DNA from 3 places in the Roseovarius sp. CH_XMU1461 genome. Region 3 is predicted to be linked to each of the others. Evidence: riboswitches for the same ligand, from Rfam matches in the RefSeq annotation. Region 3 holds a riboswitch; each other region holds the start of a gene.
The links. Region 3 has a riboswitch for cobalamin ahead of WA237_RS17835 (ABC transporter substrate-binding protein). Riboswitches for the same ligand answer to the same signal wherever they lie in the genome.
Positions count from the first base shown of each region.

Region 1 (10,085 bases), on a different contig from region 3:
CCTCTACACCAAGGAAGTGCCGCTCGCCCCCTCGGCCCTGCCGATCCGCACCTTCACCAATGACCCGGTGCAGGCCCGCGCCATGTCCAAATCCGAAATCCGCGATCTGCGGCGCTGGTTCGTCAATGCGGCGAAACGTTCAAAAGAGGCAGGATTCGACCTGATATGCCTCTATGGGGCGCATGGATTTGGCATTTTTCAACATTTCCTCTCAAGAGCCACAAACCAGCGCAGCGACGAATATGGCGGCTCGCTCGAGAACCGTTCGCGCTTTGCCCGCGAGGTGGTGGCCGATATGCGCGACGCCGTCGGCGACACCATGGCCCTCACAATGCGGGTGAGCCTGGATGAAACCATCGGCGAGCTGGGCTTTTCCAACGCCGAGCTGCGCGACTTCATCGAGATGAACCGCGATCTGCCCGATCTGTGGGATCTGGCGCAGGGCACATGGGAGGATTGCTCCGGCCCCTCGCGCTTCAAGGACGAGGCGGCCCAGGAAACCCTGGTGCGCGGCATCCACGAGCTGAGCGACAAGCCCATCGTCGGCGTCGGCCGCTTCACCTCGCCCGATGTCATGGCGAAAATGGTCAAATCCGGCACGCTCGACCTGATCGGCTGCGCCCGTCCCTCCATCGCCGATCCCTTCCTGCCGAAAAAGATCGAGGAAGGCCGCATCGAAGACATTCGCGAATGTATCGGCTGCAACATCTGCATCACCGGCGACATGACCATGTCGATCAGCCGCTGCACCCAGAACCCGACCTTCATGGAAGAATGGCGCAAGGGCTGGCACCCCGAAAAGATGAACCCCAAGGGCGCGAGCCAATCGGTCCTCGTCGTGGGCTCCGGTCCCGCCGGGCTCGAGGCCGCCTGGGCGCTCTGCCGGCGCGGCTATGACGTGGCCATCGCCGAGGCCGGCACCGAAATCGGCGGCCGCGTGACCCGCGAACGCAAGCTGCCCGGCCTCTCGGCCTGGGGGCGGGTGGTCGATTACCGCGACTATCAGCTCTCGCAGCGCCCCAATGTCGAGATCTACCGCGACAGCGAGCTCGACGCCGAGAGCCTGCTCGAGTTCGGTTTCGAAAACATCGCCATCGCCACCGGGGCCACCTGGCGTCGCGACGGTGTCTCGCGTCAGCATGTGGTGCCGATGCCCATTGCGGAGGGCGCGCGCGTCTACACGCCGGACGACCTGATGGGCGGCACCATCCCCGAGGGCAAGATCGTGCTCTTTGACGATGACCATTACTACATGGGCGGTGTCCTGGCCGAGCTTCTGGCCTCGCGCGGTGCCGATGTGACCCTGATCACCCCCTCGGCCTATGTCAGCGACTGGACCAACAACACGCTCGAACAGGCGGTGATCCATGCCCGCCTCGTCGAGATGGGGGTCGAGATCGTGCTCAATCGCGGCGTGACCGAGATTGCCGCCGATCACGTCATGAGCAATTGCGTCTACACCGGCCGAACCACGCGCTATGACGCCGATGCGGTGGTCATGGTCGCCTCGCGTCAGGGCCGCGACGGGCTCTATCACGATCTCTTGGCGCGCGAGGCCGACTGGGCCGATGCCGGGATCAAATCGGTGCGGCTCTTCGGCGATGCCGAGGCCCCCGGTCCGATCGCCTGGGCGACCTACGCGGGCCACCGCTATGCCCGCGAGCTGGACGGCGAAGACATCGGCGACGCGCTGCCCTTCCGCCGCGAAATCACCGAGCTCGCCGCCGAGTAACGCGCGCTCCGGTAACCTCTCTCCGGGGGGCGCGTCCCCCCGGAAATCGCCACCGTCGTTTTACCGTCGCAATACCGACGTATCACCGACAGGGCAAAATCGCCGATCCCCCTTGGTTAACAGGGCTCCGCGCTTTTTCGCAGGCCCCGCCGCATTCCGCCTCTCACATGCCGTTTCCCGCCCCGTGGATGTCGCCCCCGCAATTGACATTGCACCCCCGTCCTGAGCATTGTCGCCCCTGATGGTTGCCCGGGACGAATCCGGGCTGAAAAGGGAACGCGGTGCGGGTCTGACCCAATTCCGCGGCTGCCCTCGCAACTGTAAGCGGCGAATGTCTCGCACCATGCCACTGGCCCTCGGGCTGGGAAGGCGCGACCCATGATGACCCGCAAGCCAGGAGACCTGCCATCCAGGGCGCTGTCCGGCGCTCTTGTCACGCATAGCTCCGGGCGAGGTGCCCCGGCGGAGGAAAGAATATGGGTTCTATTTCAATGTCTTGCCGATCTGGTGGGCGGGGGCTACTGGCCCGTGCCCCGAGGGCGCGCCAATGACGAAACACGCCACCGAACTCTTGGTCTGTGTCAAATGCCGCCGGGGCAGCGACGCCCCCGAGGACGGCATTCGCCCCGGTCAGGCGCTGCATGATGCGCTCTCGGCCCAGGACCTGCCCGAAGGCGTCACCCTGCGCGCCGTCGAATGCCTGCAAAACTGCGACAACGGCTGTTCCATCGCGCTGCGCGGCGGTCCGAACCGCTGGACCTATGTCTACGGCAATCTTGACGAAACCGAACATCTCGCCACGCTGACCGAGGGCGCCGCGCTCTATCACGACAGCGCCGATGGGCTGATCCCATGGCGCACGCGCCCCGAGCATTTCAAACGCAACTGCATCGCCCGCATCCCGCCCCTGGAGGACGACAATGTCTAATCTCACCAAACTCCCCGTCACCGTGATCACCGGCTTTCTCGGCTCCGGCAAGACGACGCTCATCTCGCATCTGATGAAGAACCCGGGTGGCAAGCGGCTCGCGGTGGTGGTCAATGAATTCGGCGATGTTGGCGTCGATGGCGACATCCTCAAATCCTGCGCGATCCCGGATTGCCCGGCCGAAAATATCCTCGAGCTGGCAAATGGTTGCATCTGCTGCACCGTGGCGGATGATTTCATCCCGACCATCGAGGCGCTGATCGCGCTCGATCCGCAGCCCGAACATATCCTGATCGAAACCTCCGGTCTGGCGCTGCCGAAACCGCTGCTCAAGGCGTTCGACTGGCCCGATATCCGCTCCAAGATCACCGTCGATGGCGTCATCGCCCTGGCCGATGCCGAAGCCGTGGCCGCCGGTCGCTTTGCCCCCAATGTGGCCGCCGTGGATGCCCAGCGTCTGGCCGATGAAAGCATCGATCACGAAACCCCGCTCTCCGAGGTCTTCGAGGATCAGATCTCCTGCGCCGATCTCGTCTTGTTGACAAAACCCGATCTCGCCGGTCCCGACGGCGTCGCCAAGGCGCGTGAGATCATCGCCGCCGAAGCGCCCCGTCCGCTGCCGGTGATCGAAGTCGCCGAAGGCGTGGTCGACCCGCGCGTGCTGCTCGGTCTCGAGGCCGCCGCCGAGGATGATCTCGACGCGCGCCCCTCGCATCACGACACGCCCCATGACCACGATCATGATGATTTCGAAAGCGTCGTGATTGACCTGCCGGAACTGGACAGCCCCGAGGCGCTCACCGCCCGGATCGAGGATCTGGCCCGCAGCCAGAACATCCTCCGCGTCAAGGGCTACGCCGCCGTCAAAGGCAAGCCGATGCGCCTTCTGGTGCAGGCCGTGGGCGCCCGCGTGCGGCACCAATATGACCGCATGTGGGAGGCCGGCGAGGCCCGTCAAGGCCGCCTCGTGGTCATCGCCGAACATGACGACATCAACAGCGCCGCCATCCGCGCCGTGCTCATCCCTGAAACCGCAGCGGCCGACTAGGTCCGATCAAGGCCCGAGAGGGTAAGCCCCCGAAATGCATGTCATTTTCCGCGAAAGCCAAGGGTTGGAAGAGACCGAAACCCCGACGGATCTGGGCCAAAGCCCGGCCGATCTGGTGGTGCTCAGCCTCTCGGATTCCGATCTCGGCGCTTTCGCGGCGGGCTGGCATCGGGCGCGCGACGCAGGCTCGTCGCTGCCCGATCTGCGGCTGGCCAATATCGCCGCGCTGAAACACCCGCTCTCGGTCGACACCTATGTCGAACAGACGCTCGACGGGGCCAAGGCGATCCTGATCCGGCTCATCGGCGGCGTGCCGTACTGGCCCTATGGGCTGCAACGGATCGAGGCGCTGGCGCGGGAAAAAGGCCTCGCGCTGGCGGTGCTGCCGGGCGATGGCCGCGCCGATCCCCGGCTCGACGAGATCTCGACCCTGCCGGTCTCGACGCTGCGCCGGTTGCAGCATCTCTGCGACGCAGGCGGCGCGGTCGCGGCCCAAGCGGCGCTCGCCCAGCTGGCCCTTGCCGCCGGTCTCTACGCAGGCCCCGTCAAAGGGGCGAAACTTGTCCCCGAGGCCGGTCTCTGGACGCCCCGCGACGGCGTGATCGCCGCCGCCCCCGACCTCTGGACCGGCGCGCCAGATGAGACCGGGGAGGGCGGCACCGCCCCCCGTGTGCTGGTGGTTTTCTACCGCTCCTATCTCGTCGCCGCCGATCTCGCGCCCATCGAGGCGCTGTTCAAATCCCTGCAATCCCAAGGCTTTGCGCCGCTCGGCCTCTTTGCGCCCTCGCTCAAATCCCCCGGCACCCGCGACTGGCTCCGTGATCAGGTGGCCGCCCTCGCGCCCGCGATGATCGTCAACGCCACGGCCTTTTCCGGGCGCGGGGCAGAGGGGGCCTCGCCCCTTGATGCCGCAGGCGTGCCGGTGTTTCAGGTGGCGCTCGCCACCTCGACCCAGGACGCCTGGGCCGAGGCCGAACGCGGTCTCTCGCCCGCCGATCTCGCCATGCATGTGGTGCTGCCCGAGGTCGATGGCCGGATTTTCGCAGGCGTCGCCTCCTTCAAGGAACCCGCAGCCCGCGACCCCGATCTCGAATTTTCCCGCGCCCTGCACCGGCCCGTGCCCGACCGGATCGAGGCCATCGTCGCCCGCATGGCCCGCTGGCACCGGCTGAGCACGACAGCCCCCGCCGCCCGCCGCGTCGGCCTCGTGCTCTCGACCTATCCGGGGCGCGATTGGAACATGGCCCATGCCGTCGGGCTCGACGCGCTGGCCTCGGCCTCGGCCATGCTCGAGGATCTGCAGGGCGCGGGCTATGCGGTCGACACGGGCTTTGCGGCAGAGCATCTCGCCGAGGCCCAGCTGCACTGGCCGATGGAGGCCTATAAAGCCGCGCTCGCCCGCCTGCCGCAGCCCCTGCAAGAGGCGCTCGCCGCCGCGTGGGGGCCACCCGAAGACGATCCCGACGCCGGTCCCGAGGGCATGGCGCTGCGCGTGGTGCGGCGCGGCAATGCCTGGATCGCGCTACAGCCCGAACGCGGCCAATTCGCCCAGCGCGACGACGAATATCACGATCTCGAACGGGTGCCGCGCCATGGCTACGTGGCCTTTTACCTCTGGCTGCAGGATCAGGCCGACGCGCTCATTCACATCGGCGCCCATGGCACGCTCGAATGGCTGCCGGGCAAATCCGTGGCCCTGTCAGAGAGTTGCTGGCCCGAAGCGCTGCTCGCCGGGCTGCCGGTGATCTACCCGTTCATCGTCAATGATCCGGGCGAGGCGGTGCAGGCCAAACGGCGCATCGGCGCGATCACCCTCGGCCATGTGCCGCCGCCCCTGGTGCAGAGCAGCACAACGGGCGGCATGGTCCGGCTCGAGGCGCTGCTTGACGAGTTTTCCAATGCCGACGGGCTCGATCCGCGCCGCCGCGACCGGCTGCAGGACGACATTCGCTCCGAGGCCGAAGCCCTTGGTTTGGCAGAGGATCTGGGGCTCGACAGTGCAGAGAACATCGGCGAGGCGATCACGCGGATCGACCGCTTTGTCTGCGACGTGAAGGACAGCCAGTTTGGCGACGGGCTCCATATCTGGGGCCGCACACCCGCCGCCGCGCCGAGCTTTGACATTGGCGCGTCTGTTGAAAACGAACGCGCCGCGCTGCTGCGCGCGCTCGACGGTCAGCGGATCGAGGCAGGCCCCGCGGGATCGCCCTATCGCGGCCGCATGGATGTGTTGCCCACCGGGCGCAATCTCTTCTCCACCGATCCCCGCGCCGTGCCGAGCCGCGCCGCCTTTGCCCAGGGCGAACGTCTGGCCGACGAACTGGTCCGCCGCCACCTGCAGGATCAGGGCGACTGGCCGCGCGGCGTGGTGGTCGATCTCTGGGGCTCGGCCACGATGCGCACGGCGGGCGAAGAATTTGCCATGGCGCTGGCACTCATCGGCGTGCGCCCGGTCTGGGACGACGGGTCCGAGCGGGTCTCGGGCGTCGAGGTGTTGCCCATCGCCGAGCTCGACCGCCCGCGCATCGACGTCACCCTGCGCGTCTCGGGCCTTTTCCGCGATGTGTTTCCGACGCTCTCGACGCTCTTTTCGCAAGCCGTCCGGATGCTCGCCGCCCGCGATGAGGCCCAGGATTGGAACCCCTATCTGGGCCAGCAGAGCGCCCGCGTCTACGGCCCGGCACCGGGGCAGTTTGGCGTCGGTGTCGGCGCCCATCTCGACCAATATGACGCGGCGGCGCGGCAGGCGGCGGGCGAGGCCTGGCTGCGCGCCTCGAGCTGGGCGCTCGATGGCGAGAGCCCGCGCCTCGACCCCGAAGGTCTGCGCGACCGGGTCGCCGGGGCCGAGGCCTTTGTTCATCTGCAGGATCTGGCGGAAACCGATCTCCTCCTGTCGCAGGATTACGCCAATCACGAGGCAGGCTTTGCCGCCGCACAATCCGTCGCAGGCGGCGAGGCGGCGCTCTACCATCTCGACAACACCGACCCGGACCGCCCCCGGGCGCGGCCCCTGACAGAGGAGCTCGCCCGCGTGCTGCGCGCCCGCGCCAGCCACCCGGGCTGGATCGCCGGGATGCGCCGCCACGGCTATCGCGGCGCGGCGGAAATTGCCGTAACCCTCGACAATCTCGCGGCTTTTGCCCATCTCGCGCGCGCCGTGCCCGCCCATCTCTTTGATCTCTACTATGACGCGACGCTCGGCGATGACGAGGTCACCGGGTTCTTGCAAGAGGCCAATCCAGAGGCGCTCGCGGCGATGCGCGATCAATTCGCGCGGCTCCATCAGGCGGGGCTCTGGCAGACGCGGCGCAACTCGATCCTCGCGGCGCTGGAGGCCGCGGAATGAGCGCCGCCGCCCCCCGCGTGCGCGGCTGGTGCCCTGGCGCGCTGCGGCCGATGCTGTCGGGCGACGGGATGCTGTTGCGAGTGCGGCCAATGCTGGGCGAAGTCAGCGCCGAGGCGATGCGCGGGCTCTGTGATCTGGCCGGGCGTCATGGCAACGGGCTCATTGATCTCACCTCGCGCGCCAATCTGCAGCTGCGCGGCGTCCCCGAGGGCGATGTGACGACGCTCACCGACGGGTTGCGGGCGCTCGGGCTGCTCGATCCCGACCCCGAGATCGAAAGCCGCCGCAACATCGTGATCGAGGCGGGCTGGCGTCCCGGCGATCTCAGCCACCGCATCGCGACCGAGCTGATGGGCCTCCTCGGCGATCTGCCGAAACTGCCCGGTAAGTTCGGCTTTGCCATCGACACCGGGGCGGAACCGGCGGTCAATATGGTGGCCTCCGACGTGGCGTTCGAGCTGGCCGCCGATGGCGGGCTCATCCTGCGTGCCGACGGCGCTCCGCTGGGCCGCCGGCTGCGCATCGGCGAGGCGCTGCAAGGCCTGCGCGAGATGCTCGACTGGTTCATCGCCACCGGCGGGCAGGACACCGGCCGCATGGCACGCCATCTGCGCCACGCCAAACTGCCGCCCGATTGGCTCGCCGCCGCGCCGCGCAGCTATGCGAGCCTGCCGAAACCGGGGCAGAGCGGCGCCGATCTGACCCTTGGCGCGGCCTTTGGCGCGCTCGAGGCGCGCGCCATGATCACGCTGCTCGACAGCACCGGCGCGCGTGCCCTGCGGCCGATGCCCGGGCGTCTCTTTCGCCTCATGGGTGTGGCAGAGGGCGCAGCAGAGGCCGCGCGCGACGCGGGCTTTATCACCACCCCCGACGATCCCGCGCTCGCGGTCCATGCCTGTCCCGGCGCGCCCTATTGCGCCCAGGCCGAGGCCGGCACCCGCGCGCTCGCCCGCCAGCTCTGTGATCAGCTCGGCCCCCGCCTCACCCCGGGGCAGAGTCTGCATGTCTCGGGCTGTGCCAAGGGCTGCGCCTGGCCGCGCGCCGCCGATCTGACGCTGGTCGGCCGCCACGGCGCCTATGATCTCTTGCGCAATGCCGCCCCTTGGGACACACCCGAGGCCCGCGACCTCACCGATACCGACATCCTGAAACTGACCGAGTTCTGACCATGCCCTATGAATACGAAAAAGACGGCGCTGCGATCTATCTGGAATCCTTCGCCACGATCCGCGCCGAGGCCGATCTCGGCCGGTTCGACGCGGATGAAGAACAGGTCGTGGTGCGGATGATCCATGCCGCCGGGCTGGTCGGGCTGGAACGCGACGTGGCCGTCTCGCCCGGCATGGTCACGGCGGCGCGCGCCGCGCTCGAGGCCGGCGCGCCGATCTTCTGCGACGCCTATATGGTCAGCGAAGGCGTGACCGAGAAACGCCTGCCCGCCCAGAACGACGTGATCTGCACCCTGCGCGATCCGCGGGTGCCCGATCTCGCGGCCGAGCTTGGCACCACCCGCTCTGCCGCCGCGCTCGAGCTGTGGCGCGACCGGCTCGACGGGGCGCTCGTGGCCATCGGCAACGCGCCCACCGCGCTCTTTCACCTGCTGGAAATGCTCGAAGACCCCGAATGCCCGCGCCCCGCGGCGATCATCGGCTGTCCCGTCGGTTTCGTCGGCGCCCGCGAGAGCAAGGACGCGCTCTGGGAGGCGCTGCCGGTGCCCTCGCTCATCGTGCGCGGACGACTGGGCGGCAGCGCCATCACAGTCGCCGCCATCAACGCCATCGCGAGCCGCGCGGAATGACCGGCACCCGCGGCACCCTCTATGGCGTGGGCCTCGGCCCCGGTGATGCCGAGCTGATGAGCGTCAAGGCCGACCGGCTCATCCGGCAGGCCCGCCATGTCGCCTATTTCCGCAAGGCCGGGAATGCCGGGCGCGCCCGCGCCACGGTGGCCCCGATGCTGGCAGGCGACGTGCAGGAATTTCCGATGGAATATCCGGTCACCACCGAAATCCCGCTCTCCGATCCGCGCTATAACGAACTCCTGTCCGCCTTCTACGAGGACTGCGCCGCCCATATCCGGGCGCTGGTCGAGGCGGGCGAAGACGTGATCGTGCCCTGCGAGGGCGATCCGTTTTTCTACGGCTCTTTCATGCATCTCTTCACCCGGCTCAAGGATCTGATCCCGGTCGAGGTGGTCCCGGCGATCACCGGCATGTCGGCGGCCTGGACCGCCTCGGGCGCGCCGATCACCTGGGGCGATGACGTGCTCTCGGTGGTGATGGGCACGCTCGACCGCGATCAGATGGTCGCCGCGATGCAGGCCGCCGATGCGCTGGTGGTGATGAAGGTCGGGCGCAACCTGCCCAAGGTCCGTGCCGCGCTCGAGGCTTCGGGCAAATCCGACCGCGCCGTCGTGGTGCAATATGCCAGCCTGCCGGACCAATCGGTGACGCCGCTGTCGGAGATCGACGGCGACAGCCTGCCGTATTTCTCGATCATTCTCGTACACGGGCAGGGGAGACGGCCATGACAGGTGGGGTCAAGACAGGTTGGGTCAAGATCGTGGGGCTCGGCCCCGGCGACGAGGCGCTCGTCACCCCCGAGGTGCGCGCCGTGGTCGATGACGCGACCGATGTGGTGGGCTACATCCCCTATGTGCGCCGCATCGCGCCGCGCCCCGGTCTCACGCTGCATGAAAGCGACAACAGGGTCGAGGTCGAACGTGCCCGTCATGCGCTCGAAATGGCCTCTGAGGGCCGCCGCGTCGCGGTGGTGAGCTCGGGCGATCCCGGCGTTTTCGCCATGGCCTCGGCGGTGTTTGAGGCGGTGGAAGAGGGCGCGCCCGACTGGCGCAATCTCGACATTCGCGTGCTGCCCGGCATCACCGCCATGCTCGCCGCCGCCGCCCGCGCCGGCGCGCCCATGGGCCATGATTTCTGCGCCATCAACCTGAGCGACAATCTCAAGCCCTGGGCGCTGATCGAAAAGCGTCTGCGCCTCGCCGCCCAGGCCGATTTCGCCATGGGCTTCTA
Region 1 covers NZ_JAYMDV010000005.1:77,339-87,423, forward strand. The annotation lists gene WA237_RS14640 (oxidoreductase) at 1-1,732, shown strand, start outside; cobalamin riboswitch at 1,958-2,156, shown strand; gene WA237_RS14645 (DUF1636 family protein) at 2,280-2,660, shown strand; gene cobW (cobalamin biosynthesis protein CobW) at 2,653-3,708, shown strand; gene cobN (cobaltochelatase subunit CobN) at 3,743-7,054, shown strand; gene WA237_RS14660 (hypothetical protein) at 7,051-8,220, shown strand; gene WA237_RS14665 (precorrin-8X methylmutase) at 8,223-8,852, shown strand; gene cobI (precorrin-2 C(20)-methyltransferase) at 8,849-9,583, shown strand; gene cobJ (precorrin-3B C(17)-methyltransferase) at 9,580-10,085, shown strand, end outside.
Region 1: it holds a riboswitch for cobalamin, as region 3 does, so the genes downstream of both, WA237_RS14645 (DUF1636 family protein) here and WA237_RS17835 (ABC transporter substrate-binding protein) in region 3, are expected to answer to the same signal.

Region 2 (10,085 bases), on a different contig from region 3:
GTCTTCATCAATCGAGTCATGTCTGCCTCATATCTCTTTGTTATAATTTTATAATTCAGATCTTAGAGGGTACCGCCCCGATACGCCTTGCGCCAAAGCCCTGCAGCCGCCCGCGCCCCTCCATCCTCCGCCCGTCCTTAGCTCGCAACCGCCCGCCCGCCTAGCCCCCTCTGCCGGATCGGCGGGGGCCCGCACAAGGGACCTGCTCAAGGGGCCTAGACAAGGGGCCTGCACAAATCACTTGATTTGCCGCGCGGTTTCGGGTCACTGTACACACATGTCCAGACACCAGCAGAGACCCGGGCCGAGACCCGCCAGAGACCTGAAACAGATTTGGTGCGGACCGGCCATCTGGGAGGAGACGCCATGACACTCGACACCAAACCCCGCCGTCAGGGACGCCGCGCCAAGCAGGAGGCGGCCAAATCCGCCCCGGCCCGCAAGGTGGATTACCGCAACCTGCGCAATCCCTTCCCCACCATGAATGTCTTTAGCGAGGACCGGATCGAGGCCATGCATCTGGCCGCACTCGACGCGCTCGAACGGCTCGGGATGAAGGTGCTCCTGCCCGAGGCCCGCGCCATCTATGCGCGCGCCGGGGCCCGCGTCGATGACGGGACCGAGATGGTCTATCTGGGCCGCGACATCATCGAGGCGGCCCTTGCCACCGCGCCGCGCTCGATCACCTGCCGCGCCGGATCGCGCGACCGCGACGTGACGCTGGAACTGGGCCGCATGGTGTTTCAGCCCGGCGCCGGCGCCCCCCATGCCACCGACCGCGACCGGGGCCGCCGCCCCGGCTCCGAACGCGACTTTCGCGAGCTGGTGAAACTGACCCAGCATTTCGACGTGCTGCACATGGTGCCGCCGCTGATCGAGCCGCAGGATGTGCCGATGCATCTGCGCCATTACGCCACGCTCGACGCGCAGTTTTCGCTCTCGGACAAGCTGCCCTTCGTGTTCTCGCGCGGCACGCCGCAGGTCCGGCAAAGCTTTGAGCTCTTGCAAGAGTTTCGCGGGCTGAGCGACGAAGAGTTTGCCGCCAATCCCCATTGCTACACGATCATCAACACCAATTCGCCGCGTGTGCTCGACATTCCCATGGCGCAGGGGCTCATCGATTTCGCCCGCGCCGGTCAGGTCTCGATCGTGACGCCCTTCACGCTGATGGGGGCGATGGCGCCGATCACCGTCGCCGGGGCCATCACGCTGAGCCATGCCGAGGCGCTCGCCGCCATCACCCTGACCCAGCTCACCCGCCCCGGTGCGCCGGTCTGCTATGGCACCTTCACCTCCAACGTCGATATGAAATCCGGCGCCCCCGCCTTTGGCACGCCCGAACATTTTCAGGCCTCGCTCGCCGCCGGACAGCTCGCCCGCCGTCTCGGCCTGCCGTGGCGCTGCGCCTCGGGCTCGGCCGCCAATATCAACGATGCCCAGGCCGCCAATGAGACGCAGTTCGGCAATTGGGGCTGTTTCCTCGCCGGGGCCACGGTCATCATCCATTCCGCCGGCTGGCTCGAAGGCGGGCTGACGGTGAGCTATGAAAAGCTCATCACCGATATCGAAGTGCTTCAGATGGTGGCCGAGCTCTGCGCCGGGGCCGAGGCGAGCACCGACGACATCGGTCTCGCGGCGCTCGAAGAGGTCGGGCCGGGCGGGCATTTCTTTGGCGCCAGCCACACGATGGAACGCTATCAGACCGAGTTCTACGCGCCGATGATCGGCGATTGGTCGAATTTCGGCACATGGTCCGAACGCGGCAGCCTCGACGCCTCGACCCGCGCCACCGCGAAATGGCAGGAGATCGTCCATGACGCCCCCGAAGATGTCGGACCGGCCGACCGGCTCGCCGCCTTCCGCGAGCGCGTCGCGCGGCTTTCGGAGGCCGGGGGCGCACCGCCCGAAAGCTGACCCTGCGCCCCGCATCAGCTTCCGAAATCGCCACTGTCGTGTTACCGACGCAATACCGACAGGTTACCGACCCTCCATTTGACAGGACAATCATGCCCGACGACAGCGCCGAGACGAGCCAGCCAACGCATGTCAAAGCCACCCGCGACGACTGGCTCGAAGCGGCCCGCGCCATCCTGATCGAAGACGGGGTCAGCGAGGTCAAGATCCTCACCCTGTCCAACCGGCTCGGCGTGTCGCGCTCGTCCTTCTACTGGTATTTCAAGGATCGGACAGATCTGCTCGAGGCGCTTCTAACCCATTGGGAAGAAACGAATACCGCGCATCTTATCCGGCACACGACCCTGCCCGCCCAGACCATCACCGAGGCGGTGGCGCTCTATTTCCGCTGCTTTCTCGACGACCGGTTTTTCAACCACCGCGTCGATTTTGCCATCCGCGAATGGTCGCGCCGCGACGCCCGCGTGCATGACATGGTGGCCCGCAACGACCGCACCCGCCAAGAGGCCATCTGCGCCATGTTCCTCCGCCACGGCTACGAGGACGAAGAGGCCGACATCCGCGCCCGAATTCTCTACTATCAACAGATCGGATATTACGCGCTCGACCTCAACGAACCGCTCGCCGTGCGCCAGCATAGGATCGCGGGATATCTCTATGGGTTCACTGGGAAAAAAGCCCTGCCCGAAGAGGTCAAATCGCTCTTCGACTACACCGCCGAACATCTCGCCGAGGGCTGAACGCCCCCGGCATGTCGCACCTGTTCAGTGCAGTGCCCGCGCCCGTCCGCGCCGCGCCCGCCCGGCGCTCAGCGGGGTCACCGCCTGCCGCAGATAATCGACAAAGGCCCGCGCCGCCGCACTCCCCGGCGCTTTGGTCGCCGGGTGACGTAACGCATCCTTAACCGTCTCTGCAGTAACCTGCCCCGGTTCGGTAAAGGCCCATTCCAGAAATCCAAGCCGTGCCACCGCCTGCGCCTCATCGCCGCGTGCGTTGCACATCTCCAACCCGCTCAAAATGCGTGTCATGCTCATGTCTTCGATACTCCCCGGCCACACCCCGGGCCGGATGGGGCAGAGGGAAACCGAGCAAAGACAAGGGCTTAGCGCCAAGGCCTTGCGCCGATGCCGCCCCCCGCGGTTCTGACGTTGTCTCATGGCTGGTTTCCGGGCTTGGTGGACGGCCATCTGGCCTGTGATCGGGCTACCTTCCCAGGCCTCGCGGCCCAGTGGCATATCGCCCAACCACCCCTCCTTACCGTTGCGGGGGCAGCGCCGGACTTGCACCGGCTTCCCAATTCTCCGGCCCCTTGCGAGGACGGCACCCTGAGAGCTTTAGCCTAGCGCGGATCCGCCCATCGGAAAAGCACCGATGCGACCCAAGCCTGCGACATTTGCGGCAAAATTGAACGCTTAGAAGGGAATATCCTCGGCCCCGGTGACAAACCGCGCCACGACCTTTTTCACCCCGGCCTTTTCAAAGGCAATCTCGAGCTTGTCGCCTTCGATCCCGGAAATCGTGCCATAGCCGAATTTCTGGTGAAACACGCGCTCGCCCACGGTGTGCGAGCTGTTCGCCTGCATGTCGATGACGCTCGATTTGCTCTCGCGCGGCTGGCTGATCGGGCGTTCGCTCGCCCGCGCCTGCAGCCGTCTCCAGCCCGGTGAATTATAGCCATCGGCCGCCGCCACGCGGCTCTCGATATCGCCCGTGACCCCCATCCCAGCCGCGCCATAACCGCCGCCATAAAGGCCCGGAGGCGTCAGAACCTCGACATGCTCTTCGGGCAGTTCGTCGATGAACCGCGACGGCAATTGGCTTTGCCATTGGCCAAAGACGCGGCGGTTCCCGGCAAAGGAGATCGTACAGATTTCCTCGGCCCGGGTGATCCCCACATAGGCCAGCCGCCGCTCTTCCTCGACGCCCTTGAGGCCGCTTTCATCCATCGATCTTTGCGACGGAAACAGCCCATCCTCCCAGCCCGGCAGGAACACCGCCGGAAACTCGAGCCCCTTGGCCGCGTGCAGCGTCATGATGCTGACCTTCTCGCCTGCCTCTTCTTGTTCATTGTCCATGATCAGGCTGACATGCTCGAGAAACCCTTGCAGATTTTCGAACTGTTCCAAGGCCTTGACCAATTCCTTGAGGTTCTCGAGCCGCCCCGGCGCTTCGGGCGTCTTGTCGTTTTGCCACATCTCGGTATAGCCGCTCTCGTCGAGGATCATCTCGGCCAGCTCGATATGGCTGATCGCCTCATCCCCCACCATGCGCCCCCAGCGCGTGATGTTCTCGACAAACCGGCCAAGCTCTGCCCCGCCCTTGCCGCCAAGGCCCTTTTGCTCAAGCAGAAGGCGCGCGCCCTCAAGAAGCGGCACGCCGTTTTCCCGCGCCGTCATCTGGATTTTCTGCTGCGCCTTGTCACCCAGCCCGCGCTTGGGCGTATTGACCACCCGCTCAAAGGCCAGATCATCGCTCGGCGACACCACCAGCCGGAAATAGGCCATCGCATCGCGGATCTCGAGACGTTCGTAAAAGCGCGGCCCGCCGATCACCCGATAGGGCATGCCGATGGTCAGGAACCGATCCTCAAAGGCCCGCATCTGGTGGCTGGCCCGCACGAGGATCGCCATATCGTCGAGGCCGATGGGCCGCATCCCGCGCGTGCCGCGCTGCATGGATTCGATCTCTTCGCCGATCCAGCGCGCCTCTTCCTCGCCATCCCAATGGCCGATGAGCCGCACCTTCTCGCCACCCTCGGCCTCGGTCCAGAGCTCCTTGCCAAGCCGCCCCTTGTTGCCCGCAATGACGCCGCTCGCCGCCGCAAGAATATGCGCGGTCGAGCGGTAATTCTGTTCGAGCCGCACCACATGCGCGCCGGGAAAATCCTTTTCAAACCGCAGGATATTGCCCACCTCTGCCCCGCGCCAGCCATAGATCGACTGATCGTCATCGCCCACGCAGCAGATGTTGCGATGCCCCGACGCCAAGAGCCGCAGCCACAAATATTGCGCCACGTTGGTGTCTTGATACTCGTCCACGAGGATGTATCGGAACCAGCGTTGATAGCGGTCGAGAATGTCCTGATGGCTCTGGAAGATCACCACCATATGCAACAGCAGATCGCCGAAATCGACGGCGTTCAATTCGCGCAGACGGGTCTGGTAGAGCGTATAGAGCGCCACACCCTTGCCGTCATAGGCGCTGGCCTCGCTGGCCGGCACCCGGTCGGGCGTCCAGGCGCGGTTTTTCCATTGGTCGATGACCCCGGCCAATTGACGCGCGGGCCAGCGTTTGTCGTCGATCCCCGCCGCCTGCACCAACTGCTTGAGCAAGCGCAGCTGATCGTCGGTGTCGAGAATGGTGAAATTCGATTTCAGGCCGACCAGTTCGGCATGACGGCGCAGCAGCTTGACGCAGATCGAATGGAACGTGCCGAGCCAGCGCATCCCCTCAACCGCCTCGCCGAGATGGGCGGCCACGCGATGTTTCATCTCGCGCGCCGCCTTGTTGGTAAAGGTCACGGCGAGGATTTCATCGGGCCGGGCGCTGCCGGTGCTCAGCAGATGGGCGATCCGGCTGGTGAGCGCCTTGGTCTTGCCGGTGCCCGCCCCGGCGAGCATCAGGACCGGCCCATCGAGCCGCTCCACCGCTTCGCGCTGTTCGGGGTTCAACCCATCGAGATAGGGACGCGGACGCGCCGCCATGGCGCGCGCCGAGAGGGATGCGCCGTCAAAGGCGTCGGATTCGCTGAAATCACTCATGGCAGCAAAGATAGCCGAGCCCGGCCCCGAGTTAAAGAGATGTTCCGCGATTGTTCACCCTGCGCAGCGCCCCGCACAGCAGGGCCCACGGCGGGGTCTCAACCGGCCTTTTGCGTCTTTGCCTCGAGCTTGTCTGCCATCGCCTCGGCGCGCGCGGCCATCTCGGCCATCGCATCGGTGACGCCTTCGGGCAGGACCGGCACCTCGATGCGCTGGGCCTCGGGCGCCGGGGCATCGCGCAGCCGCGCCGCCTCGGATTGCGCCTCGGCGAGCTTGTCTTCCATCTCGCGCAGCTTGTCCTGCATGCCGGCGGTCTTGTCGGCCAGCATCAACCCCGCCATGAGCAGCATGCGTGCCTCTGGGATACGTCCGATCTGGGCCGCGAGAACCGAGGCCTCTTCGTCGAGCATCTTGGCGGCAGCTTGCAGGTAATGCTCTTCGCCCTCCTGACAGGAGACTTCGAAGTTGCGGCCACCGATTTCGATCTGCACTTCGGGCATCAGGCTTCCTCCGTCCGGGCGTCCCCATTGGACGCGTCGTCTGTCACCGCGGCGACCGCCCCGGCCCCCAGCGCCCCTTCGAGCTCGGTCAGGATGGTCTTCATCTCGGCCTCATCCGCCGCCCGCGCGGCGCGCAGCCCGTTGAGCTCTGCCATCATGGATTTGTTGATCAGATGCGGCTCTATCACACCGGTCTGGTTGGCCTCGCGCAGGGCCGCGTTGTTGTCGCGCAGCTGCTGATTGGCGAGGCGCAGCGACTGCAACTCGGCGTCGAGCTTGCGCAGCGCGTCCTTGCGGGCCGCCTCGCCCGCCTTGCGCTCGGAACTGGCCGCGCTGTCGGCGGCTTCAAGTTCCTTGAGCCGCTGGCTCAGGGTCTTGTTGCGCTCCTCCAGCTGGGCCGTCACCAGCTTTTCGTCTTCCAGAGCCTGTTTCAGCTGGGCAAGCTCGTCATCGCCCCCGGCCGTGCCACCCTGTTGCTCCAGCCCATCCAGCCCCTGACCGATCCGGTCAAGCGCGGCCATGATCCGCCCTTGCAGCGCGTCGATATCACTCATGATCTCCTCGTGCCCTCGCTCTGTTGTCTGCCCGGCTGTTGTCGACGCCGGTTCTAGCCTCACCTTACCGCGAATCGCCGACAAGGCCTGTTTGTTCCCCAACTCTACAGAAACCCTGCCAAAAATGCGCGTAGGATGCAAAGCCGTGGCGTCCTACCGCCTCTTCTAAGGGCTGATCCGCTTGATCTTTTGCCCCTTGCTGCTATGCACCGCCTATCTGACCCTGACCTGCCAAAGGATGCTGCCCCGTGGATATCGCCGCCCTGCGCACTGCCAATCCCGATCACTGGAAAAAAGCCACTGCCATCCGCGCGCTCACGCTCGACGCGGTGCACGCAGCCAACTCCGGACATTCCGGCATGCCGATGGGCATGGCCGATGTGGCCACCGTGCTCTTTGAGAAGCACCTGAAATTTGACGCCTCCGCCCCCAACTGGCCCGACCGCGACCGGTTCATCCTGTCGGCAGGCCACGGCTCGATGCTGCTCTATTCGCTGCTGCATCTGACCGGCTACAAGGGCATGGAGATTGACCAGATCCGCAATTTCCGCCAATGGGGTGCGTTGACCGCGGGCCATCCGGAAAACTTCCTGCATGACGCGATCGAGACGACCACCGGCCCGCTGGGTCAGGGCATCGCCAATTCGGTCGGCTTCGCCATGGCCGAGGAATCGCTGCGCGCCCGCTATGGCGCCAAGCTGATGAACCATTACACCTATGTCATCGCGGGCGACGGCTGCCTGATGGAAGGCATCAGCCAAGAGGCCATCGGTCTTGCCGGTCGTCACGAGCTGGGCCGTCTCATCGTGTTCTGGGACAATAACAACATCACCATCGACGGCACGGTCGAGCTGTCGGATCGCACCGATCAGGTCAAACGGTTCAAGGCGTCGGGCTGGCATGTGATCGAGATCGACGGCCACGACCCCAAGGCCATCGATGCGGCGATCACCGAGGCCAAGAAGACCTCGAAACCCTCGATGATTGCCTGCAAGACGCATATCGCGCTGGGCCACGCGGCACAGGACACGTCCAAGGGCCACGGCGCGCTCACCGACGAGGCCCAGATGGCCGCCGCCAAAGAGGCCTATGGCTGGACCTCGGCGCCCTTCGACGTGCCTGCCGACATCAAGCAAGCCTGGGAAGCCATCGGCGCGCGCGGCGCGTCCGAGCGTGAAGCATGGGAAGCCCGTCTTGCCGAAGCGTCCGAGCGTCGTCAGGCCGAGTTCGAGCGCATTTTCGCCCTCGACACGCCGAAACAGCTCTCGGCCCGCATCAAGGCGCTGAAAAAACAGATCAGCGCCGAGGCCCCCAAGGTCGCCACCCGCAAAAGCTCGGAAATGGTGCTCGAAGTGGTCAACCCGATCATGCCCGAAACCATGGGCGGCTCGGCCGACCTCACCGGGTCGAACAACACCAAGACCGGTGATCTTGGCGTCTTTGATGTCGAGAACCGCAAGGGCCGCTACATCTACTGGGGCATTCGTGAACATGGCATGGCGGCCGCGATGAACGGCATGGCGCTGCATGGCGGTATCCGCCCCTATGGCGGCACGTTCATGTGCTTCACCGACTATGCCCGTCCCGCGATGCGTCTCGCCGCGCTGATGAAAGTGCCGAGCGTTTTCGTCATGACCCATGACAGCATCGGCCTCGGCGAAGATGGCCCGACCCACCAGCCGGTCGAACATCTGGCGATCAGCCGCGCGACGCCCAATACGATGGTGTTCCGCCCCTGTGATACGGTCGAGACCGCCGAAGCCTGGGAACTGGCGCTGAGCTCCAAGGAAACGCCCTCGGTTCTCTCGCTGACCCGTCAGGGCCTGCCGACGCTGCGCACCGAGCATAAGAACAAGAACCTGACCGCTCAGGGCGCCTATGTTCTGGCCGATGCCGAAGGCAAGCGTCAGGCGATCCTGCTCGCCACCGGGTCCGAGGTCGAGATCGCCATGAAGGCGCGCGACCTGCTGCAGGCCGAAGGCATCGGCACGCGCGTCGTCTCGATGCCTTGCTGGGAACTCTTCGAGCAGCAGGAAGAAAGCTATCGCAAGCGCGTCCTGCCCGGCGGTGCCGCGGTGCGTGTCGCGGTCGAAGCGGCAGCGCGTCAGGGCTGGGATCGCTGGCTCTGCGGCGAGCGTGGCCGCGAGGCGCGTTCGGGCTTTGTCGGCATGGAAGGCTTTGGCGCCTCCGCCCCGGCCGAGACGCTCTTTGAGAAATTCGGCATCACCGCCGAGGCTGTGGCCGAGAAGGTCAAATCGCTGCTCTGAGCACGATTTACCCTTTAGACATGACAACGCGGCCCTCTCGGGGGCCGCGTTTTTCGTTTCCGCCGCTTTGCTGGCTCAACCGATGAGGGCACCGGGGTTGAGAATATTCTTGGGGTCCATCGCCGCCTTGATCGCCCGGATCGTGTTGAGCTTGGCAGGCTGGGCATAGCGCGCGAGGTCATTGACCTTGAGCCGCCCGATCCCGTGCTCGGCGCTGATCGCGCCATCGCAGGCGACGGTCACCTCGTTGATCGCCATGCGCACCGCCTCGATGATACCCGGCGTGGCACCCACGAAATCGGGTTTGGTCACGCCCTCGGGTGGAAAGACATTGTGGTGAATGTTGCCGTCGCCGATATGGCCATAGCTGTTGACGCGCAGCCCGGGGTGCAGTTTCGCCAGCGCCGCATGGGTCTCGGACACAAACCGTTCGACCGAGGCGATGGGCACCGAGGTGTCGCTGCTGCAGATCGCGCCGGTCAATCGGTTGGCCTCGGGCGTGTGTTCGCGCAGATCCCAGAGCGCCTGGCGCTGTGCCTCGGAACTTGCCAGAACCGCATCGGCGATCCGGCCTGCCTCGATCTCTTCGCCGAAGAAGCCCTCGACATTGTCCTGAAGCCCCGCATGACCGGCCAGCTCGGTCAGCACATACCATTCGCTCGGCTCGGCCAGAGGGTTGCGCAGATTGGCAAAATGCCCGGTCACCAGCCCAACGCCGAAACCGCTCATGAGCTCGATGCCGCTCACCGCCTCGCCGAGCTGCCGCCGCATCCCCTGATAGAGCGCCAGCGCCTCGGCCGGGCCCGGCACGGCGGCAAAGACCGTGACCACCTCAGGTTCGATCGGTTTCACGATGAGCGTGGCAGCGGTGATGATGCCCAGCGTGCCCTCGCTGCCGATCAGCAGATGCCGCAGGTCGAACCCGGTGTTGTTTTTGCGCAAAGGGCTCAGCTCACGCAGGATCTCCCCCGAGGGCAGCACCGCCTCGATCCCGAGGCAGAGATCACGGGCATTGCCATGGCGCAGCACCTGAATGCCGCCGGCATTCGTGGCCAGATTGCCGCCGATGGTACAGCTGCCCTTGCTCGC
Region 2 covers NZ_JAYMDV010000005.1:185,309-195,393, reverse strand. The annotation lists gene WA237_RS15190 (trimethylamine methyltransferase family protein) at 367-1,914, shown strand; gene WA237_RS15185 (TetR/AcrR family transcriptional regulator) at 2,007-2,654, shown strand; gene WA237_RS15180 (hypothetical protein) at 2,679-2,942, opposite strand; cobalamin riboswitch at 3,055-3,257, opposite strand; gene WA237_RS15175 (ATP-dependent helicase) at 3,327-5,675, opposite strand; gene WA237_RS15170 (cell division protein ZapA) at 5,774-6,175, opposite strand; gene WA237_RS15165 (hypothetical protein) at 6,175-6,729, opposite strand; gene tkt (transketolase) at 6,978-8,996, shown strand; gene WA237_RS15155 (FAD-binding oxidoreductase) at 9,072-10,085, opposite strand, start outside.
Region 2: it holds a riboswitch for cobalamin, as region 3 does, so the genes downstream of both, WA237_RS15180 (hypothetical protein) here and WA237_RS17835 (ABC transporter substrate-binding protein) in region 3, are expected to answer to the same signal.

Region 3 (10,085 bases):
GGCGCCTCGACGCTGAGCCAGCAGACCGTCAAGAACGTCTATCTCTGGCATGGCCGCTCCTACCTGCGCAAAGCGCTCGAGGCGGTCATCACCCCGATGCTCGAGGCCGCCTGGCCGAAACGCCGCATCGTCGAGGTCTATCTCAACATCGCCGAATTCGACGAAGGCGTCTTCGGCGTCGAGGCCGCGGCCCAGCATTACTTTGGCGTGAGCGCTGCCAAGCTCAGCGCAACCCAGGCCGCCCGCCTCGCCGCCGTCCTTCCCGCCCCCAAGGACCGCTCGGCCCGCAACCCCACCCCGCGCCTGCGCAAACGCGCCGCAAGCATCATGGACGGGGCGGCCACCATCCGCCGGGACGGCCGTGCCGCCTGTTTCGAGGATTGAATTGACCCGCATAAACAGGCATTGAGAACAAACACCTGACATCAAGAACAAGCGTCCCAAATGGCCAAGCTCTATCACGTTCCCCTGTCCCCCTTCTGTCGCAAGGTCCGTCTCAGCCTCGCGGAGAAAAAGATCGACTGCGAACTGGCCGAGGAACGCTATTGGGAGCCGAGCCCGGATTTCCTGCGCCGCAACCCGGCGGGCAAGGTGCCGATCCTGCGCATCGACGGCCGCACCCTGACCGAGAGCGCCGCGATCTGCGAATATCTCGAAGAGAAATACCCCGAACCCGCGCTCATGCCCAAGAGCGCCGAGGCCCGCCACGAGGTGCGCCGCATCGTCACCTGGTTCGATGACAAGTTCCACCACGAGGTGACCTCGAAACTGCTCTACGAGCGGGTCAACAAGAAGGTGATGGGCAAGGGCTTTCCCGACAGCTCAAACGTCAAGGCAGGCGCCAAGGCGATCAAGTTCCACCTCGACTATATGGCCTGGCTGCTCGATCACCGCCGCTGGCTGGCGGGCGATGTGATGACTCTGGCCGATTTTGCCGCCGCCGCGCATCTCTCCTCGCTCGATTACATCTCGGACGTGGATTGGAACCGTAGCGACACGGTCAAGGATTGGTACGCCAAGATCAAATCGCGCCCGGCCTTCCGCCGCATCCTCGCCGATCAGGTGCCGGGCTTTCCGCCCCCCGCCCATTACGCCAATCTCGATTTCTGAACGCAGGCCGCGCTACTGCGCGGCTTCGATATAGTCGCGAAGCCGCGCCTCCGCCCGTCGGGGCAGCCCCTCGGGCAGCGCCTCTCCCGCAAGCGGGCCGTCCCCCACCACGATGAGCATCACCATCCCCATGGCGAAATGCGGCGTGCATTTCACCCCATAGACCCCCGGCGCGCTCAGCGTCAGCGTGATCTCTTCATTGATCCCACCTTTGAACGGCACGGCCCCCTCGGGCAGCATGCCGTCAATGCTCGCCGCATTATGCCCTGACGAGGCCGCGACAAACCGCACGCTGTCGCCCGGCGCCACGCGCAGCACGGATGGCTCATAGACCATCGCACCGCTCTCATTGCGGTTGAGCATCCGAACCTCATGCACCTCGGCCCAGCCCAGCGCGGGCCAGAGCATCAGCACAAGACTTGTGATAAACCGCATGACACCGGCCTCCTATCGATGCGCCATATGAAACCGGATCACCGGGCTGCCATCCGTCGGATCGGTGAGAAAATGCCCGCAGACCCCGAAATTCTGCCGCAACAGCCGGTCGGTGAGCACCTCCGACGGCGGCCCGATCTCGACCATCCGCCCGCCCTGCATCACGCAGAGCCGGTCACAAAACAGCGCCTGATTGAGATCATGCAGCGCGATCACCGAGGTCACCGGCAAGTCCCGCACCAGATGCAGAATATCGAGCTGATGCTGAATATCGAGATGGTTCGTCGGCTCATCGAGCAGCAACACATCGGGCTCCTGCGCCAGCGCCCGCGCGATCTGCACCCGCTGCCGCTCGCCGCCCGACAGCGTGTGCCAATGCCGCGCGTCAAACCCGACGAGATCAACGGCGCGCAGCGCCTCTGACACGATGCGGTCATCCTCGTCACCCCAGCGTCGCAGCGCCGACAGAAACGGCGTCCGGCCAAGCTCGACCGCGTTGCGCACCCGAATACGCTCGCCCGCTTCGGCATATTGCTCGACAAGGGCAAGGCTCTGCGCAATCTCGCGCCGCCGCATCCCGGCCATCGGCCGCCCCTTGAGCGTGACCTGACCCGCGCTCGGCTGGGTCAGCCCCGCCAGCATCCGCAACAACGTCGATTTGCCCGACCCGTTCGGCCCGATCAGCCCGAGCATCTCGCCCGGCGCGGCGGCAAGGCTCACCCCCTCGACGATCTGCGTGCCCTTGACCGACCAGCCGAGATTGTCACACGCCAGCGTCATGCCGCCCCCCTCCGCCCGATCAGGATGAGCGCAAAGACCGGCGCGCCGACCAGCGCCGTCACCACCCCGATGGGCAGAACCTGCCCGGGGATGATCACCCGCGAAATCACATCCGCCGCAATGAGAAACACCGCCCCCGCCAGCGCCGAGGCCGGGACAAGCTGCCCGTGCCGCGTGCCAACGAGCATCCGCATCGCATGCGGGATCACCAGCCCGACAAAGCCGATCGAGCCGACGATCGACACGATCACCGCCGTCACCAGCGCCGCCACCCCAATGAGAACCACCTGCGCCCGCCGCACCGAAATGCCAAGCGACGCGGCGCTGTCCGCGCCAAAGGTGAACGCATCGAGCGTGCGCACATGCGCGAGACAAACCGCCACGCCAATGACCGTGGCCGGCACCACGCTCGTCACATCGATCCAGCGCACCCCGCTGAGGTTTCCCAAGAGCCAGAACATGATGCCCCGCGCCTGTTCCGCATTGGCCGATTTCGCGATGAGAAAGGCGGTGATCGCATTGAAAAGCTGCGAGCCCGCAATGCCCGCCAGCACGATCACCCCAGCGGCGCGAAGCCCGGTGCCGCCGCCCGCCAGATGCGCCAGCGCCGCGACAAATCCAAACGCCAAGAGCGCCCCGGTAAAGGCCCCCGCCGACATTGAAATCGCCCCGCCGCCAAGGCCCACCACCGTCACCGCCACAGCGCCGGTCGAGGCCCCCGCCGAAATGCCCAGAAGGTAGGGATCGGCCAGCGCATTGCGCAGCAGCGCCTGCAGCACCACCCCCGCCAGCGCCAGCCCCGCGCCACAGCACGCCGCCACCAAGGCCCGCGCCAGCCGGTAATTCCACACGATCCCCGTGTCGATCCGGTCCACCGCATAGCCCGCCCCAAAGAGCTTGTTGGCCAGCACCTTGAGCACCACGTCAAACGGAATGCGCGTCTCGCCCAGCGCCGTGCCGAGCATCAGCGCGATCAGCAGCACGGGCAGCGCAAGCACCGCCCAATGCAGGGCCGACCGATGCCGGGGCATGGCGACGGCCTGGCTCATTGCAGATCGTAACCCGCCAGCGCCTCGGCAATCGTGCCCAGCACATGAATGGCCCGCACCGTCGGGCTCATCGCATGGGCGTCGATGGTGATGATCCGGCCTTCCTTCACCGCCGTCATCTCGCGCGCCACCGGGTCGGTGGTCAGAAACTCACGCTTCTTCTCCACGTCATCGGCGGGAAACCGGCGGCGGTCCATCTCGGCGATCACGATAAAGGTCGGATCGGCCTTGGCCAGCGTCTCCCAGCCGACGGTCGGCCATTCCTCATCCGAGGTCACCACATTCTCGACCCCGAGCTTGTCCATCATATAGGCCGGCACGCCCTTCCGCCCCGCCACATAGGGATCGATGTCGAGATCCGCCGACGAGAACCAAAACAGCCCCGACACCCCCTCGGGCAGGTCGAGCGCCTCCGCCTTGGCCACCGCCTCGGCCTCCGCCGCCTGCAGCTCGGCCACCAGCTCGGCCCCGCGCGCCCCGACGTCATAGATCTCCGCCAACTGCGCGATCCCCTTATAGAGCTGCTCTGTCGCGAACAGCTCGGACCGCGTGCCATCGCCGCCGACAAGGTTGTCCTTGCTCTCGCAATCGGTGGGCATCACATAGGTCGGCACGCCAACCTCATGGAACATCTCGCGCGTGCCGACGATGCCTTCCTGACCGATATGCCATTCATACATGACGGTCACCAGCTCGGGCCGCTTGTTGACGATGCTCTCGAAACTCGGGTCATTGTCGGCCAGCCGCTCGATCCCGGCGTTCAGGCTTTCGAACTCCGGCAGCACCGGGTTGAACCAGACCGAAGTGCCCTGCACCGTCTCGCCCAGCCCGAGCAGATAGAGGATCTCGGTGGTCGATTGCCCCACCGTGACCGTGCGCGCCGGCGCCGCATCAAAGCGCAGCTCGTGCCCGCAATTCTCGATGGTAAGCGGATAGCGGGTTTCGGCCTCGGCCATCACCGCGCTGCCCATCCCAAGCGCCAGCACCCCGGGCGCAATCAGGTAGTTCTTCATAGCTAGACTCCTCGGTCTTGCCGGACACAGGAGGAGCAGGAAAGGGCATCTGCCGGTGGTCCCTGCCTGGTGCCGCGCACCGGGCCTCGAGACCACGCCAAACCCCCGCCCCGGGCCACCCCGCCCGGTTTCAGGTTATGCGTCGGCAGGTCTCCTGACTCACGGCTCATGGCGTCATCTTCCCTTCCCAGACCTCGGCCCAGTGGTTCTGAAGATGCAGCTCGCCGCCTACAGTTGCGGGGGCAGTTCCGGTTGACGCCCTGCTGGACGCCGCGGATTCCCTATTAGTTTCCATCGAAAACCGACGCCGCAGTGACACCCGATTTTTGCCCCCCCGTCAACCGCGATGACCGCAGGGGCCCGATTTTCGCGCCGGGCCGCCACCGGCCCAGCTGTGCGCCTGCGCGCCAAGCCGCATGGAATTTTGGGGAAATACCGAATCATGATAGGCTAATCTTATTTCGCACCTTCCCGCAGGAGGGCCCCATGACGTTCTTTTCCCGGTTTCCCTGGACTGTTTTCCTTCTCCTCATCCTCTGGCTTCCGGGCTGCTTTCCCGGCGGGTTCTCCTATGAGCGACTGTCGCTGCAAGAGGCCCGCCCCGACCTGCCGACAAGCTGGCGCTACCCGCAGGTGACACGCAGCGCCGACTCCGTCTTCGATCTGGACGATTTCGAACCCTATTTCACCCTCTCAAGCCTGCGCCGCGCCGGCCGAGGCTATGAGATCCGCACCGGCAAATCCGTCGAGATCTCGCCGCTGCGCTTCGAGACCTCGCCCAAGGCCCCCGGCGTGCTCGCCGCCGTGATCGAGAGCCAAGGCAAAAAGGACAAGACCACCGGCAAGCGTCAGACCTTCTACATGATCAACTTCATCGCGCCCCTGCGCGGCGATGACTACCGTTTGATCATTCTCAACAAACGGAGCCTGACGCTCTGGACCCCCAAAGAGGCTCAGGCCATCGCCGCGCGCACCCATCTGTTGAAGCTCGATTTCGATGACGGCCAGGCGCCGGTCTTCCGCAATGATGCCGACCTCGAACAGGCGCTGATCGCGGCCCACTACCTGCCCGCCAAACACAGCATCGCCTTCACCCTGACCGCGACGGCCCCGACCGGATCTGACAAGAAAAAACCCACCCCGACCCCGCGCCCGAGCAACAAGAGCTGGATCTTCAATTCCGCCACCGATCCGATCACCAAAAAATCGAACAACAGCATCATCATCCGCGCGACATCCGTCGAACCGCGCGCCAATCTCGCGATCAATTTCTTCTGCGACAAGGGTCAGCTCCGCGCCGTGCTGCACAATCCCGACATTTCCTTCCGCAACGACACCAGCACCACCAAGGTGGCGCTGTCGCTGGTCGAAATGCGCATCGACGACAAGGATGTGCACCGCTTAGTCTGGGAACGGGCGGCAGGCTACCGCGATCATCTCGTCGATCTCGGCGGGGCAGGGGGGCTCTATAAATTCGCGACCCTGCTCAATCCGCGGATGCAGAACGCCAATCACGATTGGTCCTCGGTCTGGTTCCTCAACAAGGTCGCCACTGCCCGCGACATCGTCATGCGCGTCACCGATGTCGGCGGCACCGCCTATGTCGCGCGCTTCGCCCCCTATCAACCTGTCGGCCCGGTGATTGACTTCCTGCCCGCCTGCCTGCGCCGAAGCTGAGCCTTGGGCCCGCGCCTCAATGGGTGCCGCGCGGCTTCACCACCGGATCGACAAACACCGTCTCATCCGCCTTGCCCGGATCGCCGAGCCGCGCCTCCAGAAGGCGCAGGATCTCGCGCACCGCCGCGTCGATCGGGTTGCGCACGGTTGTGAGGTCGAAACAGGTCCAGCGCGCCATGTCGATATCGTCGAACCCGATCACCGCCAGATCGCCGGGCACCGCCCGCCCGATCTCCCGCGCCGCCGACAGCGCCCCGATGGCCATCGCGTCATTGCCACAGATGAGCGCGTCAATCTCGCCCGCCCCCTGCAACAGCGCCCGCGCCGCCGCATGGCCGCCATCCACCGTGTAATCTCCCACGGCCTCGGCCACCGGCCGAAGACCCGCCGCCTCCAGCGCCGCCATCACCCCGGCCCGCCGCTCGCAAGAGGAATAGAGCTCGGACGGCCCGCCCAGAAACCCGATGCGCCGCCGCCCGCCTGAGATGAGAAGCTCGGCGCCCATCCGCGCGCCCTGATCATTGCGGCAACAGACCGTATCGACCCCGGGCGCGCTCAGCGGTCGGCCCGAGGAAATCATCGGAATCCCATAGCGCGCGCATTGCTCGACGATCTCGCCCGACAGGCTGCCGCCGCGCAGGATCAGCGCATCGAGCGGATAGCGCAGCACCTCTTCGAGCGCCTGCGCCGCCCGTGCGCCATTGCCATCAATCAGCAGCGGCCATTTCTGGATCGCGTTGAGCGACCCGACAAGCTGGCTCACAAAAGCTGTGTCATAGGGGTTGCGCAGATCGCCCGCGAAAATCGCCACCAGATGCGAATTTCCGCCCTTGAGCCCCGCCGCCAGCGCATTGGGCTGATAGCCGATTTCCGCCGCAACAGAGAGGATTCTGCGCCGCTTTTCCGCGTCGAGATAGGCCCCTTTGGTAAAGGCCCGCGACACCGCCGAACGCGACACACCGGCCTGCTCGGCCACCGTCTGGGCGGTCACCCGCCGTGGCCTCTGGCCCAAACTCTTCTTTTCACCCGTCATAGCCAATCAGTCCGCTGTCCCCGGGGATTTTGTCAAGAAAGCAAAACACAAACCTGTGCTGACCAAGGCCGGACGTCGGCCTGTACCCTCGTGGCGTCAGGTCACCGACATGCCGTCGATCGCCGTGGCGAGCTTGAGCAGATCGGCCGCGTAGAATCCGGCCGCGTTGATGCAGTTCGTCTCAAGAAGGCGCAACCCGTCCACTGTTCGGCAGATGTCCATGACATACGCTGGCGCGTAGCCCTTATTCAGCCGCGCCAGTGATTGCGCAAACTCTTTGGTGGGAAATTCCTAAATCCTTCATCTCCCTGTCATGAAACGCCCGTATGTGAACACGTGTGCACACTCGCTGCACATCCTGTGTCCGGGCTGCCCGGCGCATCGAAATTTTCGTGGGGCTTTTGCCCCTTGGCCCGTTGGGGCGCTCAACGAACCGGAGCATAGAGATGAAAAACCTGTATATCGGCGCGGCCTCCACGGCCTTTGCCCTGATCGCCAACACCGCCGCCGCCGAGGTGGAAATCAGCTGGTGGCACGCCATGGGCGGCGCGCTGGGGGAAACCGTCAACCAGATCGCCGAGGACTTCAACGCCTCGCAGGACGAGTACAAGATCACCCCCGTCTTCAAAGGCACCTATGAAGAGGCCCTGACCGCCGGCATCGCCGCCTTCCGCGCCGGCGAACAGCCCAACGTGCTGCAGGTCTTCGACGCCGGCGCCGCCACCGTGATCGGCGCCCAGGGCGCGACCGTCCCGGTGCAGGATCTGCTCACCGACAATGGCGTCGCCTTCAACATCGAAGACTACATCTCGGGCGTGCGCTACTTCTACGCCGACGCCGATGGCAAGATGATCGGCATGCCGTTCAACTCTTCCTCGCCGGTCATGTATTTCAACGTCGACGCGCTGGAAAAGGCCGGTGTCGAGGCCCCCAAGACCTGGGAAGAGTTCCAGACCGTGACCGCCCCGGCGCTCAAGGACGCGGGCTATGTCGCGCTGTCGCAATCGCACCTGCCCTGGATCTTCACCGAGAATTTCCACAGCCGTCACAACCTGCCCTTCGCCACCAATGACAATGGCTACACCGGCTCGGACGGCACCGAGATCCTCGTCAACAACGACGCGATCAAGGCCCATTTCACCGCCGTCACCGACTGGCAGGACAAGGGCTATTTCGAATGGTTCGGCACCGGCTGGGGCGACAACCAGACCCCGTTCGAAGAGGGCAAGGTCGCGATCTGGCTCGGCTCCTCGGGCTCTTTCGGCGGCCTCGCCAAGAAAGACCTGCCGTTCGAATTCTCCGCCACCTACCTGCCCTATTGGGAAGCGGTGACCAAGGAACCGAAACAGACCTTCATCGGTGGCGCGTCGCTCTTTGCCATGGCCGGTCACGAGGCCGAAGAAAACAAGGCCACTGCCGCCTTCTTCGAATTCCTCACCAAAGCCGAGACCCAGTATTTCTGGCACCGCGAAACCGGCTATGTGCCGATCACCGAAGCCGCCTATGAGCTGGCCAAGGCCGACGGCCATTACGACCGCTTCCCGGCGGCCGAGACCGGCATCAAACAGCTGTCGCTGCCGGCGGGCGAACATACCAAAGGCTATCGCATGGGCTTCTACGTGCAGATCCGTGACGTGATGAACCGCGAATATGGCCGCATCCTGACCGGTGAAACCTCAGTCGAAGACGCTTTCGCCACGATCGAGAAAGAGGCCAACGCCCTGCTGGCCCGCTTCTCCAAGACGCAAAGCTGATCACCACTCACCCAACGCCTTGGACGGTCGCAGCCCCTGCGGCCGTCCTCCACGTCCCGGAGGCCCCATGAAACGCGCAGGTTTCACCACACGCTGGTTGCCGATCCTGCTGCTCCTGCCGCAGCTGTCGATCATCGCCATCTTCTTCTACTGGCCCGCCGCCCACGCGGTGCACTCCTCCTTCTACCTCGCGGATCCCTTCGGCTTTGGCGCGACCTATGTCGGCGTCGACAATTACGCCGATCTGGCCGGCAGCTCCGAATATCTCAAAGTGGCCCGGTTCACCCTGATCTTCACCCTGCTGGTCACCTTCTTTTCGCTGGCCCTCGCGCTGCTCTTGGCGGTCAAGGCCGACAACATCATTCGCGGCGCGAAATCCTACCGCACCCTGTTGATGTGGGTCTATGCTGTGGCACCCCCGGTGGCGGGCTTCATCGGGCTCATCATGTTCAACCAGAGCTGGGGACCGCTGACCGAAGCCGCCCGCGCCATCGGCTGGGATTTCAAGCTCGGGGTGAATTTCAACGACACCGCCACCGCCATGGTCCTCGTCGCGGTCTGGAAACAGGTGCCGGTGAATTTCATCTTCTTCCTCTCCGGCCTGCAATCCATCCCCAAACCGGTGCGCGAGGCGGCGCTGATCGACAACCGCTCGGCGCGCGGCCGGTTCTGGGATGTGACCTTCCCGCTCCTCGCGCCCACCGGCTTCTTCCTGCTGATCATCAACATCACCTACGCGCTGTTCGACACGTTCGGCGTCATCGACACGATGGTCAAAGGCGAGCCGGGCAACAACCCGATGACCCTGGTCTACAAGGTCTATGTCGACGGCTTCCGCGGCAATGACATGGGCGGCAGCTCGGCCCAGTCGGTGATCCTGATGCTGCTCGTTCTGGCGCTCACCATCTTTCAGTTCCGGCTGATCGAACGTCGCATCCATTACACCTGAGGACCGCGCGATGACCGATATCCCCTATACCCCCGCCGCGCGCCGCATCCGCTGGTCCGTGGTGGCCGATCACGCGGTGCTCATCGCCGGGTCGCTCTTCCTGCTGATCCCGCTGCTGGTGATGCTGCAAACCACCACCACCACCGATCTCGAAACGATCAAATACGGCCCGCAACTGGCCATCGGCGATCAGCTCGACGACAATTTCCGCGCCGCCATGTTCAAGGCCTCGGGCTTTTCCGGCCAGAACACCGGGCTGTCGATGTTGATCAACTCGACCATCCT
Region 3 covers NZ_JAYMDV010000010.1:71,113-81,197, reverse strand. The annotation lists gene mtgA (monofunctional biosynthetic peptidoglycan transglycosylase) at 1-384, shown strand, start outside; gene fzlA (FtsZ-binding protein FzlA) at 445-1,110, shown strand; gene WA237_RS17850 (pseudoazurin) at 1,123-1,545, opposite strand; gene WA237_RS17845 (ABC transporter ATP-binding protein) at 1,558-2,325, opposite strand; gene WA237_RS17840 (FecCD family ABC transporter permease) at 2,322-3,374, opposite strand; gene WA237_RS17835 (ABC transporter substrate-binding protein) at 3,371-4,387, opposite strand; cobalamin riboswitch at 4,515-4,708, opposite strand; gene WA237_RS17830 (hypothetical protein) at 4,874-6,064, shown strand; gene WA237_RS17825 (LacI family DNA-binding transcriptional regulator) at 6,081-7,055, opposite strand; partial or broken gene WA237_RS17820 (ATP-grasp domain-containing protein) at 7,194-7,367, opposite strand; gene WA237_RS17815 (extracellular solute-binding protein) at 7,544-8,851, shown strand; gene WA237_RS17810 (ABC transporter permease subunit) at 8,919-9,800, shown strand; gene WA237_RS17805 (ABC transporter permease subunit) at 9,811-10,085, shown strand, end outside.